3 regions of the Bacillus sp. JJ1122 genome follow, and region 1 is predicted to be linked to each of the others. Evidence: predicted binding sites of a transcription regulator. Region 1 holds the regulator's gene; each other region holds the start of a gene.
The links. The regulator Rex, encoded in region 1, represses fermentation and respiration genes when NADH is low (regulators of the CRP and FNR family bind a similar motif). The targets are predictions, from matches to a motif close to TTGTGAAATATTTCACAA.
Positions count from the first base shown of each region.

Region 2: a site for Rex is predicted at 5,369-5,386, ahead of qoxA (cytochrome aa3 quinol oxidase subunit II). Genes of this name have one in related genera too.
Region 3: a site for Rex is predicted at 5,064-5,081, ahead of V7201_RS13740 (AtpZ/AtpI family protein). Genes of this name have one in related genera too.

Region 1 is NZ_JBALQL010000028.1:16,017-22,637, forward strand. Features, by position in the region: gene groES (co-chaperone GroES) at 1-280, opposite strand, end outside; gene V7201_RS16950 (CPBP family intramembrane glutamic endopeptidase) at 715-1,446, shown strand; gene V7201_RS16955 (YdiK family protein) at 1,450-1,650, shown strand; gene V7201_RS16960 (redox-sensing transcriptional repressor Rex) at 1,682-2,338, opposite strand; gene moaC (cyclic pyranopterin monophosphate synthase MoaC) at 2,366-2,860, opposite strand; gene V7201_RS16970 (ABC-F family ATP-binding cassette domain-containing protein) at 3,030-4,958, shown strand; gene tsaD (tRNA (adenosine(37)-N6)-threonylcarbamoyltransferase complex transferase subunit TsaD) at 5,511-6,542, opposite strand; gene rimI (ribosomal protein S18-alanine N-acetyltransferase) at 6,542-6,621, opposite strand, start outside.
Region 2 is NZ_JBALQL010000045.1:22,360-28,980, reverse strand. Features, by position in the region: gene V7201_RS21690 (SDR family NAD(P)-dependent oxidoreductase) at 191-697, opposite strand; gene adhE (bifunctional acetaldehyde-CoA/alcohol dehydrogenase) at 978-3,581, opposite strand; gene V7201_RS21680 (hypothetical protein) at 3,725-3,952, opposite strand; gene qoxA (cytochrome aa3 quinol oxidase subunit II) at 5,418-6,443, shown strand; gene qoxB (cytochrome aa3 quinol oxidase subunit I) at 6,433-6,621, shown strand, end outside.
Region 3 is NZ_JBALQL010000023.1:123,554-130,174, reverse strand. Features, by position in the region: gene V7201_RS13775 (F0F1 ATP synthase subunit gamma) at 1-387, opposite strand, end outside; gene atpA (F0F1 ATP synthase subunit alpha) at 509-2,017, opposite strand; gene V7201_RS13765 (F0F1 ATP synthase subunit delta) at 2,042-2,575, opposite strand; gene atpF (F0F1 ATP synthase subunit B) at 2,572-3,102, opposite strand; gene atpE (F0F1 ATP synthase subunit C) at 3,279-3,491, opposite strand; gene atpB (F0F1 ATP synthase subunit A) at 3,566-4,279, opposite strand; gene V7201_RS13745 (ATP synthase subunit I) at 4,303-4,677, opposite strand; gene V7201_RS13740 (AtpZ/AtpI family protein) at 4,684-4,905, opposite strand; gene V7201_RS13735 (S8 family serine peptidase) at 5,165-6,621, opposite strand, start outside.

The DNA of each region.
Region 1 (6,621 bases):
CCACTACAGCAAGAATGTCGTTTTCACGCAAGATCAGGTACTCAGTTCCCTGGTACTTCACTTCTGTACCTGCGTATTTTGAGAAGATAATGCGGTTGCCAACTTCAACTTCAAGTGCCACGCGCTCTCCGTTTTCAAGGACACGTCCTGTGCCAACAGCTACGACTTTACCTTCTTGAGGTTTTTCTTTCGCTGTGTCGGGTAAAACGATACCGCTTGCAGTTTTTTCTTCAGACTCAACAAGCTCAATAATAATGCGATCACCTAATGGCTTGATCAAGTGAATCAACCTCCTCAAATATATGTAGATTAGTTTTTTATTAGCACTCTCCTCAATCGAGTGCTAACACAATTTCTATATTAATGAATCTCTATTTTTTTTGCAAGCATGAAGTCCAATTTTTTTTATAAATTTTATATAAGGTTCCATGCCAGAAATCCAGTGACAGCAAGGACTATATTTCGTTCCCTTTCTCCAATGTCCGACAGCAGATTTCTTCAAATTTTATTATTAAGCTTGTTTAAAAAAGACCACCTTAAAGAGTATGCGGCCCCCGCGGAAATTTAACCAATTATTTTAAGCAGCATCCTGCGATTTGAACTTTCAAGCTGCTTACTAGTAAAATGGAGAGATAACATTGCGGAACTTTTATCATATTAAAACGTATATAAAGTCATTACGTTTTTGAAAAGGCCTAAAAGGAGTTTTTCATATTGAAAAAAGAATACTGGTACATTATCATCGCCTATATCGTCATGCAGCTTTCAAGCCTGGTCGGCATTCCGCTCGTAGCCTTTATAGGTAAGGGTATGGGCAAAAGCCTTAAGGAAATGGAAACCCTATCGATTCCTTTCTGGCTTGTCATCAGTTTTACCCTTACATTGATCATCGTGCTGCTTATTTTACGGAAAGAATCCAAGATGCAGGCAGATTTGCGCGGAATGGCATCGCCAGCAAGCTCGGCTGCCTGGGCCGTTGCAGGGGTATTCCTGGCATTATTGGCTCAATCCTTTGCAGCCAACATTGAAAGGCTGCTCGGAATCGAAATGGGCTCTGAAAATACTCAGGAGATCATCAACCTCATTGAGAGCTTCCCTGTTGTGATTCTTGTCAGCTCGATCATCGGGCCGATTTTGGAAGAAATCGTCTTCCGTAAAATTATCTTCGGAAGCCTTCATAAGAAAATGAACTTCTTTTTTGCCGCATTGATCAGTTCAGTGATTTTTGCGCTTGCTCATATGGAGCCCGAGCATGTCATCCTTTATTCGGCCATGGGCTTTACCTTTGCATTCCTTTATGTAAAAACTAAGCGCATCATCGTTCCAATCATCGCCCATGTCACAATGAATACGTTCGTTGTCCTGCTTCAATCCGTATTCAGGGAAGATATCGAGAGAATGATAAGAGAAGCAGAAAAAATTCAAAGCTTTATTGGGGGACTTTAAGTTATGAAGCAATCGCCTTTATTTTCAGGCATTGTCTACATCTTGCTAGGCAGCTTGTTCACCTACTTCGCCATCCAGAATGTCAGCGAAACCGGATGGGGATTTTTCACTTATCTCCTCGTTATGCTCGCGACCTTCGACTTCGGTTCCGGCATCCGGATGATCCTGCTCCATCTCAAACTTAAACAAATCCAGAAAAAATAGCCTCTTCATCCCGAAGAGGCTATTTTTCATATCATTCTTCTGTGTCTGTATTGGTCGGATAATGCTTTAGGAAATAAATTAATGATTGCAGTTCTACAGACAGGTCAATATGGTGAATCCTGATGGAGTCCGGTACATTCAATCGTGCAGGCGTAAAATTCAGGATTCCCTTGATATTCGCCTGGACTAATCGGTCGGTAATAGGCTGGGCTACCGCAGACGGCACGGTAAGGATGGCCACCTGTATGCCTTCCTCGACAACTTTTTTGTCCAGCTCATCCATGTGATAGACAGGCACGTCACCCATAACGGTGCCTACTTTTGCCTCATCCACATCAAAAGCTATTTCGATTTTCGTATTATTATTTTTTGAGAAATTATAATTTAAAAATGCTGTTCCAAGATTTCCGACCCCGATCAGTGCTACTTTGGTCAGCTCGTCCTGATCAAGTGTCTTTCGGAAAAATGTCAGGAGATAATTCACATTGTAGCCGTACCCCTTTTTACCTAAGGCTCCAAAATAAGAAAAATCCCTTCTGATTGTCGCTGAATCCACTTTTACCGCTTCACTTAACTCTGCAGATGAAACCCTTTGTTTACCTGAAGAATGTAAGTTCAATAAGAAACGGTAATAAAGCGGCAAGCGTTTTGCGGTTGCCTGCGGAATTTTCATAGGTTCGTTCATCATTCTCCATCCTCCACCCAATCAAAATTTCTATTTAAGCTTCTCTTCTCTCTTAAAATCGCCATTTTTCCCGCCGGTTTTTTCGACTAAATACGTCTTGCCGATCACCATGCCTTTGTCAACGGCCTTGCACATATCATAAACAGTCAGCGCACATGCTGAAGCTGCTGTTAACGCTTCCATTTCCACCCCTGTATTCCCTTTTGTTTTAACAGATGCGGTGATATTTAAAATATAGTCATTTCCATTTTGCTCCCAATCGAAGCTAAGGTCAATGCCTGTTAATGGAAGTGGATGGCACATTGGAATGATTTCCGACGTTTTCTTGGCCGCCATGATGCCCGCTACCTGTGCAACTGCCAGTACATCCCCCTTTTTCATCTTATTTTCTGTGATTCTTATATATATATCTTCATTCACAATTATGCTTGAATGGGCGATTGCCGTGCGGACCGTCACATGTTTATCACTGACATCCACCATTTTTGCTCTGCCTTCTTCGTTAAAATGCGTAAATTCTGCCATGTTCATGCTCCCTTCAAACAAATGATACACTATTTTCACAAAGTTGTGTGTGAACTTTGTTGCTGAGTTCACAAATTCCTTGTCATTCCTTGTCTTTGGTGGGTCTCATATATTGCCGAGCGTATGTGAATGGGTTACACTATCTCTAAGGCAATAGAGGTGAATAATAATGATACTATTACAAGTTAATCAGCTGACAAAATATTTCGCTGCTGATCTTATTTTATCGAATATAAAGTTTGAAATACAAACCCATGACCGTGTTGCCTTAGTCGGCCGCAACGGAGCGGGTAAATCGACTCTGCTGAAGATTATCGCCGGGCACGAGGCGCATGACAGCGGCGAAATCATCCGTCCTAAAGGGACGACAATCGGGTACCTGGCACAGAATACTGGTCTCGAATCCGAAAAAAGCATCTGGGAAGAAATGCTTGGCGTTTTTAACCATCTGCATTCCATGGAAAAAGATCTGCGCCGGCTTGAGGAAAAAATGTCAGACCCTGACATACTGACAAACCAGACTGAATATGACAGAGTTCTCAAGGAATATGATCTTTTGCAGGTCCAGTTCAAGGAGCAAGGCGGTTATCAATATGAAGCCGACATCCGCTCCGTGCTCCATGGCCTGAACTTCCATTCCTTTGATTATTCTACAAAAATATCCACATTAAGCGGAGGCCAAAAAACAAGGCTTGCTCTAGCTAAGCTCCTTTTGACCCGCCCGGATATTTTAATTCTGGATGAACCGACAAACCACCTTGATATCGACACTCTTTCTTGGCTTGAAAAATACCTTCAGGGTTATGATGGCGCAATCCTGATTGTTTCCCATGACCGTTACTTCCTTGATAAAGTCGTTAATCAGGTATATGAAATTTCCCGCCATCAGCTGGCAAAATTTCCGGGGAACTACAGCTCTTACTTAAACCAAAAAGCTGAAAACTACGAACGGGATATGAAGCTTTTTGAAAAGCAGCAGGATGAGATTTCAAAGCTCCAGGACTTCATCCAGCGAAACCTTGCTCGTGCTTCCACTACTAAAAGAGCTCAAAGCCGCAGGAAACAGCTAGAAAAGATTGACCGGATGGACAAGCCGCTTGGCGATGAAAAATCCGCCACCTTCAGTTTTCAGATTGAACGCCAAAGCGGAAACGATGTCCTTAAGGCTGATTCACTCGCTGTAGGATATAGTAATGACGTCGTTTCGGAAAATATCTCCTTCAATCTATCTCGCGGCGATAGCACTGCCTTAGTTGGACCAAACGGTGTCGGCAAATCAACCTTGCTAAAGACAATCGTTGAAAAGCTCCCTTCGATCGCCGGAAGCGTCCACTATGGTTCAAACGTATCGATCGGTTATTATGACCAGGAACAAGCTGAGCTAAGTTCAAATAAAAAGGTACTAAACGAGCTTTGGGACGAATATCCACTTAAGCCGGAAAAAGAAATTCGCACGGTTCTCGGCAATTTCCTCTTCTCAGGCGACGATGTATCAAAAATCGTTTCAACGCTCAGCGGCGGTGAAAAAGCACGTCTGGCACTCGCCAAGATGATGATGCAAAAATCCAACTTCCTGATTCTGGATGAGCCAACGAACCACTTGGATTTGGACAGCAAGGAAGTGCTAGAGAATGCACTGATCGATTACCCGGGCACAATCCTTTTCGTTTCCCACGACCGTTATTTTATAAACAGGATCGCCACAAAGGTCATTGAGCTCGACCGCACTGGCGCTACCGAGTTCCTGGGTGATTATGATTATTACATCGAGAAAAAGCTCGAACAGGAAGAGCTGAAAGCACTCGCAGAACAGTCAGCAAAAGCTTCAAGCAGCGCTGTAGATTCTTCTAAACAAGACAAAAGCTCCTATCAGCAGGATAAAGAATCAAAGAAGCTGGAACGCCAGCGCAAACGGCGCATGGAGGAAGTGGAAGCAGCGATCGAGCAGTTGGAGCTTGAAGTAGCTGAATACGAAGAACTCTTATGTGATCCTGATGTCTTCCAGGATCACGAAAAAGCAGCCGATATTAACAGCAAAATTGAATCGGCCAAAGAGAAGATCGATTTATTGATGGAAGAATGGACAGAGTTGGCTTAAGAGAGTACAAATAGAAGAGTATGTGCCGGGCGGCGAGATGTCGCCCGGTTTTTATTTGCATATAATAGTTCTATTCTCTGTCACTGGAAAGATCCTTTTGCGTTCGTCAATATATCGGGTATTTCGCCAATATATATAAATTTTCGTCTAATATATTGGATTTCCGCTAATATATTGGGTTTTCCGCCATTATAACCTCCACTATCGCCAATAAATGAGATTACTTTGTCCAAGATTTGTTAATATCAGATGCTCAACTATTTTATTCAACAATTAGCATTAGAGGTTTTGAGGGAGCACGATTGATTTACTAGATTTTTAATAAAAAAACCTTGTCATTTAATAAAAAATCTATATTAATCCACAAAAAAAGTCCCAGATGAATTCCGGGACTTTTTGTTCACAAAGTTATTCACATAAGAAAGATTGATTTATGGCTTATCCAGAGACTTTTCCACATTATCCACAAAATAAGCGTAATTTATCCACATTATACACAGAAACACACAAAATCCAACAAGATATCCACAAGAAAATCAGAAAATTTATTTTTTACTTCCGACTATCGTTGTGGATAGTTATCTCTAAACCTGGATTTCCGTTCAAAGTTAAACCCGCACGCTCACCTTTTTCAAAAAATACACTACCAGCAGCGGCAATCATCGCTGCATTGTCTGTACACAATGACAATGGCGGAATGACAATTTCCACATCAAGTTCAGCAAATGCCTTGGACAGAGCCTCTCTAAGTCCCTTGTTTGCTGCAACCCCGCCAGCAAGCAGTACTTGTTTAACTCCATACTGATTCACAGCTTTAAGAGTTTTAGTCACAAGCACATCAATGACACTTTCCTGGAAGCTTGCTGCTAGCTCAGCAGGGACAATTTCAACTCCACGCTGCTGGGCGTTGTGCACAACATTGATGACGGCAGATTTCAAGCCGCTGAAGCTGAAATCATACGACCCTTCTTCCAGCCAGGCACGCGGCAAATCAATCGTAGCCTGTCCTTCCTGTGCCAGCCTGTCGATATGCGGTCCTCCCGGATATGGAAGATTCAATGTCCGTGCGACCTTGTCATAAGCTTCACCTGCTGCGTCATCACGAGTCTCGCCAATAACCTCGAAATGGCCATGCTCTTTCATGTACACCAGCTCGGTATGCCCGCCAGATACGACAAGAGAAATCAAGGGAAACTTCATCTCCGTTACAAGACGGTTCGCATAGATATGACCGGCAATATGATGCACTCCTACCAACGGGATATCATTTGCGAACGCCAAAGCTTTCGCAGCATTGACTCCGATTAACAATGCCCCCACGAGTCCAGGTCCTTCTGTCACCGCAATGGCATCCAAATCCTTTATGTCAATGTTAGCCTGAGCTAAGGCTTCTTCCAATACAATCGTTATCTGCTCAACGTGATGGCGCGAAGCAATCTCCGGAACGACCCCACCGAATCTCTTATGACTCTCAATTTGTGAAGCCACCACATTCGAGAGGATTTCCCGGCCATTTTTCACTATAGAAACAGCAGTTTCATCACAGCTCGTTTCAATTCCCATTATTAATAGATCTTTTTCCATTATAAATTCACCCACATTACTAAAGCATCTTCCATATTGTCTGTATAATATTGCTTTCTTAAAGCACCTTCTTCAAATC
Region 2 (6,621 bases), on a different contig from region 1:
TATGGGCAGGCTGGAAAAAGATATTCATAATTCGCTTCATATATCCGGGAGTTTCAGATTTTCCCATTTTAAAGAGATTTGTATTTGATATACCGGGATGACATGCGATACTAAGCGTCTTGACCCCATGCAGCTTGAAGCGATTGTCGAGCTCCTTTGCGAACAATAAATTTGCCAGCTTGCTCTGGCCTTAAAACTTCATGGCCTTATACCCTTTAGAGCCATCGAGATTATTAAAATCAATCGAAGCTCCCCTGTGGGCAATGCTGCTCAAGGTTCCTACACGTGAACCAGTTGTATCCTTAAGTAATGGCAATAATAAACCCGTCAAAGCAAAGTGGCCAAGATGGTTACTTCCAAATTGGAGTTCGAACCCATCCTTTGTTTTACCATAAGGAGGAATCATCACCCCGGCGTTATTAATCAAAAGATTCAATTGATTAAAGCGGCCTGTAAAAGCATTCGCAAATGCCCTGACACTATTGAGATCCGCCAAATCAAGCTGCATCAATTCAACCTTAGCATTTGCATTTTCTATTAAAATTGCATTCATCGCAGTTTGCCCTTTTTCCATGTTGCGAGCAGCCATAATAACATGTGCTCCCTTTTTAGCAATATCCTTTGCAGCCTCAAAACCAATGCCGCTATTTGCTCCAGTAATAATGACTGTCTTTCCCTGCAGATTTTCATTTAACACAATAGTAACACCTCAATTTTTCATATTATCCTATAGTTTATCATGGCCGTCCTTTATGGTCTTCCTGGAGCTTGTCTATACAATTTATAAAAAAACATTAGGGAACTGACAAACAGTGTGCTATACTGTGAATACCGTTTTCTTTATTGCTTCATTTCCCTGCTCTGTTAAAGAGCGGGGTTTTTTGTTTTATGGGAATATGCTCAGTGATAGTTGTTTAAATTCAAGTGCAACCAAAAAAGAACCAGCTCCAGTTTAAATGGAGCTGGTTCTTTTTTCTCTATATACCTTTAAATGCGAGTCTGTAAATCTCAGCGAGCTCTGATACAAGTGGAAGTTTAGGGTTGGCTGTTGTGCATTGATCTTCGAATGCACGGTCTGCAAGTAGATCTACCTTTGCCTCAAATTCATCCTTGTCTACACCATTCGCTTCAATGCTCATTGGAATATCCATTTCCTTTGCGAGTTTGATTATTGCCTGCACAAGACTTTCTACTCCCTCTTCAGTCGTGCGTGCTGGCAATCCAAGAATTCTTGCAATCTCCGCATAGCGTTGATCCGCTACAAAGCTTTCGTATTTAGGGAAAGCAGTGAATTTCTTGGGCTTCGTTGCATTATAGCGAATGACATGCGGCATAAGGATTGTATTGGAACGTCCATGTGCGATATGGAATTCTGCACCGAGCTTATGAGCCAGACTGTGATTGATGCCAAGGAATGCATTAGCAAAGGCCATACCTGCAATTGTTGATGCATTATGCACCTTTTCGCGAGCTACTTCATCTTTGCCGTTTCGGTATGCCCTAGGCAAGTATTCAAACACAAGCTGTATTGCCTTAATCGCTAATCCGTCCGTATAGTCATTCGCCATACAGCTGACATAGGCTTCTATCGCATGTGTCAATACATCCATTCCAGTGTCTGCGGTAATATGCTTCGGAACGGTCATGACAAATTGCGGGTCAACGATTGCTACGTCAGGTGTTAATTCGTAGTCAGCGAGCGGGTATTTAATATTTGCCTTTTTATCCGTGATGACAGAGAAGGACGTTACTTCAGAACCAGTTCCTGAAGTTGTTGGGATTGCAACAAATTGAGCCTTTTGTCCAAGCTTAGGATATTTCACGATTCTCTTCCTGATATCGAGAAACTTCTGTTTCAGTCCGTGGAATTCTGCCTCAGGGTGCTCATAGAACAGCCACATTCCCTTTGCTGCGTCCATCGCAGAACCACCGCCTAGTGCGATGATGACGTCAGGCTGGAAGTTTGCCATCATTTCCGCACCCTTCATCACTGTTTCGATTGAAGGATCAGGTTCAACTTCTGAAAAAATTTCACAGTGAACGTAGTCAGGTCGCTTCCTTAAGTGATAAAGCACTCTGTCAACATACCCAAGCTTTACCATTCCTGGATCGGTTACGATGAATGCCTTTGAAATATTCGGCATCTTCGTTAGATACTGCGTTGAATTTTTTTCAAAATAAATCTTTGAAGGGACCTTAAACCACTGCATATTCACATTCCTTCTCGCTACTTTTTTGACATTGATCAAGTTGATTGCTCCAACATTCGTAGAAACTGAGTTTCCTCCATAAGTTCCGCAGCCAAGAGTCAGAGATGGCAGATAAGCATTGTAGATATCCCCAATCGCACCCTGTGATGAAGGGGCGTTCACGATTACACGGCCAGCTTTCATTTTTAGCCCGAATGCCTTAATGACGTCATCATTACTTGTATGGATCACGGCAGAATGACCTAACCCTCCGAATTCCAGCATCTCTTCAGCACGCTTTAAGCCATCCTCAGTGCTGTTTACCTTGTAGCAAGCCAATACAGGACTTAATTTTTCGCGTGATAGCGGGTATTGCGGGCCTACACCCTTCAATTCAGCAATCAGGATTTTTGTATCTTCAGAAACCTCAACTCCAGCCATCTGAGCGATTTTATAAGCTGGCATTCCAACGATATCCGCATTAACCGCACAGCTATGTTCATTGATCACCAGCTTCTCGACCTTTTCTCTTTCTTCATCGTTGAGGAAATGGCATCTGTTTGAAATCATTTCCTTTTTCACATCATTGTAAATTTCCTTATCGATGATCACAGCCTGTTCTGATGCGCAAATCATGCCATTATCGAATGTCTTTGATAAAATCAAATCATTGACTGCACGCCTTACATTAGCTGTTTTTTCAATATAACAAGGTACGTTGCCAGGTCCAACTCCAAGAGCTGGCTTACCTGAACTGTATGCTGATTTAACCATGCCTGAACCGCCCGTTGCTAAAATAAGTGAAATTTTCTGGTGGTTCATCAAAGCCTGTGTTGCTTCTAAGGATGGCTTTTCAATCCATTGTATGCAATCTTCAGGAGCACCTGCTTTAACTGCGGCGTCCCTTAAAATCCTCGCAGCCGCGCTGCTGCATTTTTGCGCAGATGGATGGAAGGCAAAGATGATCGGGTTTCTTGTTTTAATCGAAATCAGTGCTTTGAACATCGTTGTTGAGGTTGGATTCGTTACCGGTGTAACCCCAGCAATAACCCCTACAGGCTCAGCAATCGTGATCATGCCCTCATGTTCATTTTCCTCGATGATCCCCGCGGTTTTATCGTACTTAATGTTGTGATACACATATTCAGTTGCAAACATATTCTTGATGATTTTATCTTCATATACACCACGCTTTGTTTCTTCAACTGCCATTTTGGCAAGCTGCATATGTTGATCCAGCCCTGCCAGCGCCATTTGCTTTACGATGCTATCGATGCTATCCTGATTAAGCTCTCGCATTTCCCCTAGAGCCTTAAGCCCTTTTTCCACCAGGCTATCGACCATTTTAGTTACTGGCTGCTGTTCTTTTATTACTTTTTCTGTTGTCGCCATATTTAAAACCTCCAATTAATTTTGTTTTACATGGTTTTTGCGGGATTTGTTTTGTTGGTGTGTTGTATGTAGCCGTTGTTGGTAAGATTGTTAATCTTCCGATTCATTGTGAAGTATTTCACAATAAGTTACAAAAAAATATATTACTCACAAACTGGATTTCTCGGAATTTTTTCAAAGGATAAATCCGTGATGTATCTTGAACCCCTTTTCACGATGATGACAAAGTTAACTGTCCAGATGTAAGCGGGTATGTTATCATTTTCCATAAACATCATCGCTTCAAACTCATCACCCGCTAATTCTTCAAAAACCTCCTGCGTATAAGTTTCAGTATCAGTCGAGAAAGGCTTAAATTCGCAATAAATCATTTACTCTCACTCCTTTTTCCTTTTCTAATTAAAGGATATCATATGATTAGAATAATAGTTTGTGAAATATTGAACAAACTATGAACTTTATACATTTTAATTGAATACATGTTTTATCGATAAAGTATAATTTATCGCACCTTTAAAAGTAAAGCGCTTTCATTTTAATTAATATTTTAATATAATATTGTCCTGGATTACATTAAGGATGATTATTTCCCTGATTTTAAATTAATTGAGTATGTACTTTCCTTATATACTTCTTATTTTATATGTACTGATAAATAATTTAAAACCCGATCATATTATTAACGGGTTCGGATGCCTGTCTTTTTATAAAAATAAATTTAAAAATCTGCTTATATTGTTATATATTTGTCCAGCATAAATGCAGAGGTTATGTCAGAATATTACAAATGGTGTTTAATGCGTATTATGGTCAAAATACTTTATAGACTGAACTGTGTGTGTTAGAAAAATAACCGGAGAAATTCCGTTTAAATTGGGAAACACCCATATTTCCTTAAGAATAAGCGGAGTTTTTCCGCTTATATGATCCAAACCTTTGGGTTTCGGCTTATTTAGAGCAGTTAACCGGAATATCTCCGCTTATCTTCGCTACTTAAGCTTCCTCTATACAGATTAGCCGGAAATTCTCCGCTTATTCATTCTCATATCTATAAAGAAATCATCATTGAATCATGGCAGAGCCAAAGAAAAACGTGGTTTTGCAAATAAAAAACACAGCATTTTGCAGTCCAATTTATGAGCTAACAGAAATCTCTGTAACCTTACATTTCAATATACAAATTGGAACACATTTTAAAGCCTATTTTTATTGTGATTCACGTTTGATCAATAAAAAATGATCGTCAATTTCATGTACATATTGATGGTCATTTTAATAGACATATAGGATTTTTATTAGTGGAAGACTATAAATCTTATTTTATTACTTCCACAGCCGCACTTCTAAATAATCCATAATCTATTGGTCGGAATAACCATTGATGTCCGAAATCCGACATCATATTAGTGACGAATGCTGATGCTGGTTCCAAATCGAGCAGGATTAAAATGTTTCTAAATAAGCATTATCAAAAAATTCATCCAGCTCTGGAAACATATATAGAAACTAATAAGATATCTTAAAATAGTAGTAACCCTCGCTTGACCCCAAGGCTTCTTTAAGAGAAACCTTGGGTTTTTGGCGTCTATCCACTTCACAAACATTTCACAGGAATACCATTTTATGTTTTCATATTTTGTTCACAATTACCTAGTAAGGTGTACAAATTTCTATGTTAGAATCATTGTTATAAGAGTACTGCTGTGATTTTTATCACACCTTTTGCCACAACTTACCGGCTTATTCAGGGGTAGTTTCGAAATCTTTGTGAACGAATGAGCAAAAGTATGTGATATAATGAACAAGGTTTTTATCTGAAAGGAGCTGCAATCAGTGATGAAGAAATCAAAACTTCTATTGCTTTCACTCACCTCAATGATCGTCGTACTGTTATTGAGCGGCTGTGAGAATAATATGGTCGTGTTCAATCCAGAAGGACCGATTGCAAGGCAAATTCTCGATTTAATAAACTTTTCAATTGCATTGATGCTATTAGTTACGGTTGTCGTATTCGGCCTCTTTGCGTTCATTGTATGGAAATACCGAGAACGCAAGGATAATATGGGATATGAGCCGCCAGAAGAACATGGCAGCACTGTATTGGAAATCATATGGACTGTTATCCCGATCCTGATTATCGTCGCTTTGACCATTCCGACGGTAAAAACGATATATGCAATAGATGAAGTACCAAAAGGCTATGAAGACAAAGAACCTCTTGTCATTAAAGTGACTTCAGCTGACTGGAAATGGATTTTCAGCTATCCTGAGCAAGGAATTGAAACGGTTAACTACGTTAATATCCCTGAAGACCGTCCTGTTGATTTCAAGCTGACCTCAGCTGGAACGATGCAAAGCTTCTGGGTCCCTGCTCTTGGCGGCCAGAAATATACGATGGCACATGCTGAAACACAGCTTTATCTGGTAGCTGACAACCCTGGCTCATATGTTGGCCGTAATACGAACTTCAATGGTAAGGGATATGCTGGCATGGAGTTTGAAGTCTTGTCTCAGACACAAGAAGAGTTTGATAAATGGGTTAAAGAAGTAAAAGAAACTGCTCCAAAGATGACATTACCAGAGTATGAAAAAATGCTTGAGCCTTCTCACTTTGGACGCAAGACATTCTCAAATACTCACTTAGAATGGGTCGACCATTCTGACCATAATTCAAAGAATTACACAAATCCAGAAATGTATTATCCAGGACATGGCTGGCCAGGTAAGATCTTTGAAGATGAAAATAACTACAAAAACAAAAACGGCAAGAATGAACAAACAAATCATGAAAATCATGAAAATATGAATCATAAAGAATCTGAAACTACTGACGAGCACGGGGGTGAGCATAGTGGGCATTAAATGGGATGAATTTTTTGTAACAGGCGATCCATTGATTTTTGCTTCACAAATCGGAATTGCCCTGACGATGGTTGGGATCATAGCTGCACTTACCTATTTTAAAAAGTGGAATTGGCTTTGGACTAATTGGCTGACCACTGTTGATCACAAGAAAATCGGGATCATGTACATCCTGGTC
Region 3 (6,621 bases), on a different contig from region 1:
ACGCTTTTGGAAAAAGTCACGGCCCACTCTGCCGATGGCGATAATTGCAAACTCATCATTTGATTTATGTCGACTTTGGATCGTCTGATAAACCTGACGAATGACGTTACTATTGTAAGCCCCTGCAAGACCGCGGTCTGAAGTTATCACTAGATATCCCGTCTTCTTCACCGGACGGCTGTTCAGCATTGGATGATTGGAATTCTTGCTGCCCATCGCGACTGAAGTAGTCACTTCCTGGATTTTTTCCATGTAAGGTACGAATGCTTTCGCGTTCATAACTCCACGGTTCCATTTAGCTGCAGATACCATTTCCATTGCCTTCGTAATCTGGCTCGTCTTTTTAGTTGAAGTTATACGGGATTTTATATCACGTAAAGATGCCATTTTAGGTTCTCACCACCCTTTTTCAAAGATTGTTCAAGTTAAATGTCAAGCTGGAAGGCAAGACCTTCAGATCATTCCGTGAAGGTTTGAGTGAAGGGCTTGCCTGGCCCGGCGTGAATTTTTACTCAGAAACTGCAAACGTCTTTTTGAAGTCGTTGATTGCAGCAGACATATCGTCATCTGAAGGAAGTTCCTTCGTTGTACGGATATGGTCTAACACTTCTTTGCGGTTGTGGTCTAACCATGTATGGAATTCTGATTCAAAGCGGCGGATATCCTGCAATGGAATATCATCAAGGAAGCCGCGAGTAAGTGCATATAGGATCGCTACTTGCTTTTCAACAGATAGCGGCTTGTTCAAATCTTGCTTAAGCACTTCTACCGTACGAGCACCGCGGTTAAGTTTTGCTTGAGTTGCCTTATCAAGGTCAGAACCGAACTGTGCGAATGCTTCCAATTCACGGTATGATGCAAGGTCAAGACGCAGTGTACCAGATACCTTCTTCATCGCTTTGATTTGAGCGGATCCCCCTACACGGGATACAGAAAGACCTGCATTGATCGCTGGACGTACGCCAGAGAAGAATAGGTCAGACTGCAAGAAGATCTGTCCGTCTGTGATTGAGATAACGTTCGTTGGAATGTAAGCAGATACGTCGCCCGCTTGTGTTTCAATGAACGGAAGTGCTGTGATTGAACCTGAGCCTTTAGCGTCGCTCAATTTCGCAGCACGCTCTAATAAACGTGAGTGCAAGTAGAATACATCCCCTGGGTAAGCTTCACGACCTGGAGGACGGCGAAGCAGCAAGGAAAGTTCACGGTATGCAGCCGCTTGTTTAGAAAGGTCATCATATACTACAAGCACGTGCTTGCCATCGTACATGAAGTCTTCCGCCATCGTTACACCAGCGTAAGGAGCAAGGTATAAGAGTGGAGCTGGCTGTGAAGCAGATGCTGTAACAACGATAGAATATTCTAACGCGCCGTGCTTACGGAGAGTTTCAACCGCATTACGTACAGTTGATTCCTTCTGACCGATTGCAACGTAGATACAGATCATGTTCTGACCTTTTTGGTTAAGGATTGTATCGATGGCAACAGATGTTTTACCAGTCTGGCGGTCACCGATGATCAATTCACGCTGTCCGCGGCCGATTGGTACAAGAGCGTCGATCGCCTTGATACCAGTTTGCAATGGCTCATGAACCGATTTACGATCCATTACGCCTGGTGCAGCGTACTCGATTGGACGAGTTTTAGTTGTGTTGATTGGACCCATACCATCTACAGGTTGTCCAAGTGGGTTTACCACGCGGCCGATTAGCTGTTCCCCTACAGGAACCTCCATGATGCGGCCCGTACGGCGCACCTCATCTCCTTCGCGGATGTCAGCGAAAGGTCCGAGGATGATAATACCGACGTTATTTTCTTCAAGGTTTTGTGCCATACCCATAACGCCGTTTGAAAATTCAACAAGTTCTCCAGCCATGACATTGTCGAGGCCATGAGCACGGGCGATACCGTCACCTACAGAGATAACTGTACCCACATCACTCACTTGAATTTCCGACTGATAATTCTCGATTTGCGATTTTATCAGCGCACTGATTTCTTCAGCATTGATGCTCATGAGTTTACCCCCTATCTACGAATCTTAGCCTAGCAATTTACGTTCTAAGCGGTTTAACTTGCCGCGCAAGCTGCCGTCATATATGCGATTCCCAATACGGATTTTCAATCCGCCTAGCAATTCAGGATCTACAATGTTTTGAATGCGAAGCGATTTTTTACCAACCTTAGCTGCAAAGCTTGCTGATAATGCATCACTTTCGTCTTCTGTTAATGGGCGAATGCTGTACACTTTCGCATCAGCAATGCCATGCTCTTCATTTGACAGTTCAACGAATTGATCGACCACTTCGACCATTTGGTCCTGGCGATGACGATCAATCAGAATCATTAAAGTATTCAATACGAAAGGATTCACCTGTGAAAAAGAGTCTTTGATGATCTCTTTTTTCTTCGCAGCTGAGACTTTAGGAGACTGTAAAACTGCATTTAAATCACTGGAATTAACTAAAACTTCCTTCACTACACGAAGTTCTTGTTCCACTTGTGCCAGAAGGTTATTCTCCTTCGATAACTGGAAAAGAGCCAACGCATAGCGCTTTGCTACCATGGAGTTCATCGGCCTTCTCCTGCCTCTTGAATATATTCATTGATCAGCTTTTCTTGATCAGCTGCAGTAAGTTCCTTTTCAATCACCTTAGAAGCAATTAAAACAGATAGGCTTGCAACTTGTTCACGAATAGCAGCAACAGCTTGTTCTTTTTGCTGTTCGATTTCACGCTTCGCAGATTCTTTAATGCGTTCTGACTCAGCACGAGCAGCCACGATGATTTCTTCGCGTTGAATATCGCCTTGCTTTTTCGCGTTCTCAATCAATTCTTGAGCCTCATTACGAGATTGCTTTAATAGTTCACGTTGTTCTGCTAGAAGCTTGCTTGTTTCTTGACGAGCTTGTTCAGCAGCATTAATTTCGCCTGCGATATGCTCTTCACGCTGTTTCATGATGCCCATTAACGGACCCCAAGCGTACTTTTTAAGCAATGCTAGCAAAATAAGAAACATAATTAGCTGGAATACGATGTCTCCACCGTTAATACCTTCGTGTGCTGTTTCAGCAGCACCGAGTACAAATTGGCTTGTTAACACCCTCGATTCACTCCCTTCAAGAGTCTTTCCCTTTTTTGATTGAGCGAAAGGAACCTTTGCTTCAATATAAAAGGATGAAATAGATCGATTTGATTATTTTTCAATCATTATGGGTACATAAGAATGGCGAAGCATCAAATAGAATCGTCTTCGCCATTTGAATAATTTACGTAAGATTAACGGCCTAAAACCATGAATGCAATAACTACACCGATGATTGGCAATGCTTCTACTAACGCAACCCCGATGAACATTGTAGTTTGAAGTAAACCACGTGCTTCTGGCTGACGAGCGATACCTTCAACTGTACGACCTACGATAAGTCCGTTACCGATACCAGCGCCTACTGCTGCTAGACCGATTGCGATTGCTGCTGCGATAAGATTCATTATTTTGTTTCCTCCTTAAATTGTATAGAAAAATTTTTTTGAAAAAAATTGTTGTTCATATGAACAGAGTTATTTTAATGGTCGTGACCCACTTTATGGGACAGATAAACCATTGTTAACATGGTGAAAATATAGGCTTGGATCGTACCAACAAAGATGGAGAATCCTTGCCAAACCAGTGTTAATGGAATCGCTGCGATAGTACCAACAATCCCGGATGCAGCCAAACCGCCTGCAAGTAAAGATAGTAGTAATTCACCAGCATAAATGTTACCGTAGAGACGCAAACCAAGTGTTAGCGTGTTTGCAAACTCTTCAATAATCTTAAGTGGGAACAAGAATTTCATCGGACTGAAAAAGCCCTTTGCATATTCTCTTCCGCCCTTTAACCTGATTCCATAATAATGGGAAAGTGCAACCACCATTACGGCTAAAGTTAAAGTAATGATTGGGTCCGCAGTTGGTGATTTCCACCATAATGTTTCGTCAATCACGATTGCAAATGGCAGACCAAGCATATTGGACACGAAAATGTACATTAACAGAGTCAGTCCAAGTATGTGGAATCTTCCACCATCCTTCCAATCCATCGTGCTGTTGATGATGCCCTTGACGAAATCCATAACCCATTCAAAGAAGTTCTGCATTCCAGTAGGCTTCATTGCAATACGACGTGTAGAAAGAACAGCAATCAGAAAAACAATAACACTTGCTATTGTAATCATTAAGACATTAGCTAAGTTAAAAGTAAGTCCCAAAAAATGAACTAATGGAGCTTCATGATGCAACAGTATTCACCTCTCTTCCCCCGCTATTTATGTTGTAGAAAACTTTGAATAAAATAATCTATGATAATAACAACATAGGTTGTCATTAGTCCCACTACCACACTTGCCATATGAAATTGATCTTCATATTCCAATGCAATCATTGCTGCGATTGCGGCTGTAGCCAATCGAGAGACAGAGCCGAGCGAACGGACCTTTTTCCCTTGAGACACAGCCTTATCAAAGCTTTGCGCTCTTCTTGCCAAAAGCAATAAGATCATGAAACTGAATGCAGTTCCAAGAGCTAGTCCTGCAAAGATTGATTTGTAGGAGGTAAATCCCCAGCCAAGAACATAAACAGCTAAAAGTACGTACATATACCGACGTTGCCGATGAAACATTTGGTTTATTTCTGACATTAAAGATTAGTCTCCTGAAAAAAAGTGTTGGATCAAACGGAGCATGGCGTACACGCCAGCAGCCAATCCCATGAGCAGACCGAGAATGAGAAAAAGTGGTTCGGTTCCTACTTTGTGATCGAGCCATCTTCCTGAGAAAATGCCAATCAGTATAGATCCGACTAATTGAGAAAGGATCGCGGACGTTAGAGCCATTGCTTGCAATGGATTACGCTTATTTTGACGCATTCAATCACATCCTCGTTTTAGGGATTGAACAGTCCGAATGTCTATGTAAGGATTTATTCTAGCAAAACATTTAAAAATATTGTCGAAATATTTTTGAAAACCCTATCATTTACACCTAGATAAGCATACAATAGGCTCCAATCAAAGTCAATCCATTGGAGTGAAAAAATTCACAAAGTTTTCACGTGCATTTTATACCCTTTACCCTATCTAAAAATAGCAATTCGAATAGTTTTCCAAAATAAAGCCGGCAAGGATTTTAATTCCTTCCGGCTTTGTTTTCATTTTGATTCTTCTTGACTGAGATAACGGTTTCAATCGTGCTTTCCTGTCCTGCCTTTTTAGCAAAAACCTTGGCCAAGTATACTCCTTCTTCCGGAAGGTCTTCAAAACGAATTTCTTTTTCCCTCATCCCTTTTTTGATTTTCCTTCCCCAATCAAGGAACCCTATGAAGCGATACTGATCCGGATCAAAAAGCGCGATACCGAACTCTTCAGCTCCTCCAGGCAAATAGACTTCATATCTATAGGCACCAGCATTGTCAGCAGGTGCGAAGTCAAAACCCATGACTCTTGGATAATCCGGTTCCTCAAGGACATACAAATAAGGAATTCTGATTTTATTTTTTCCATCATCAAGAATAAGGCTGCCGTCATGAATTTTCTGTTTTAGCAACTCCGGACTGGCAATCATGGCGATTTCGACTATCTTCGTTTCATTTGGCTCAACGGAAAAGGAAAAAGGCATCTCCCACTCAATCCCCGTTTCCAATTTCGGCATCGAAAAAGAATAGTGCTTCTGGTAAGTGCTTGTATTCTTGACTTCAAGCCTTGCACTGTGCCGGTGCATATCATCTGCCAGCTGGAACTTTCCGAATTGCAGCGATCCCGGCTTGACGAGGGTTTCGGTTTTGATCGCCGCTTCTGTCTGGATACGGCCGGCTCCTTGTTCATATGTTCGATATATTTTCCCATCCCGATTCACAATCTGCTTGGCCGTGTTCATGATTGCCGCCTTGATTTCGTATGGTCCCCATTCCGGGTGCGCCTGTTTGATCAAAGCAGCTGCACCCGCGACATGCGGTGCCGCCATGCTTGTGCCCTGCAGGGATAAATACCCCCCTGGAATGGTACTGTTTATGGCTACTCCGGGAGCAACAATATCCGGCTTGATTTCCCAAGTGGACGTAACCGGTCCCCGCGAGCTGAAGTCTGCAAGAATATCTCTTTCTTCTATTAATTCTATCCTCAGTAGAGCCTGGCCTTTTGCAAGCTGTTTTTTCAGGGATTCTCCTTCTTGTTTGCTGATTGCTGCTACTGGGATTGGCAGACTTTCCTCAAGGTTCCCAAAGAACGTTCCTTTTGAATTGTTGTAAATAATGACTCCGGCAGCTCCTGCGTTGAGGGCATTCTTCGCTTTTTCTGTAAAAGTAAGCTGGCCCCGTTCAACGATCACTAGCTTGTCTTTCACATCTTTCATCTCATTTTTTCTGCCAATGCCAGCAAATACGAGTTTCTCACTTTGAGTGTTATTCCATTGTTCCGACCCCTGCAAAGGCTCAAGCCGAATTTTCTCAGCTGAAACAGACCCCGTAGCATACGGAACTTTCATAGGCGGTGTTGAGGCTCCAACACTTATGGCTTTGGAAGCTGTTCCAGGTGATCCTACCGTCCATCGGTTCGGGCCTGAGTTTCCAGAAGAAGTAACTGCTGTAA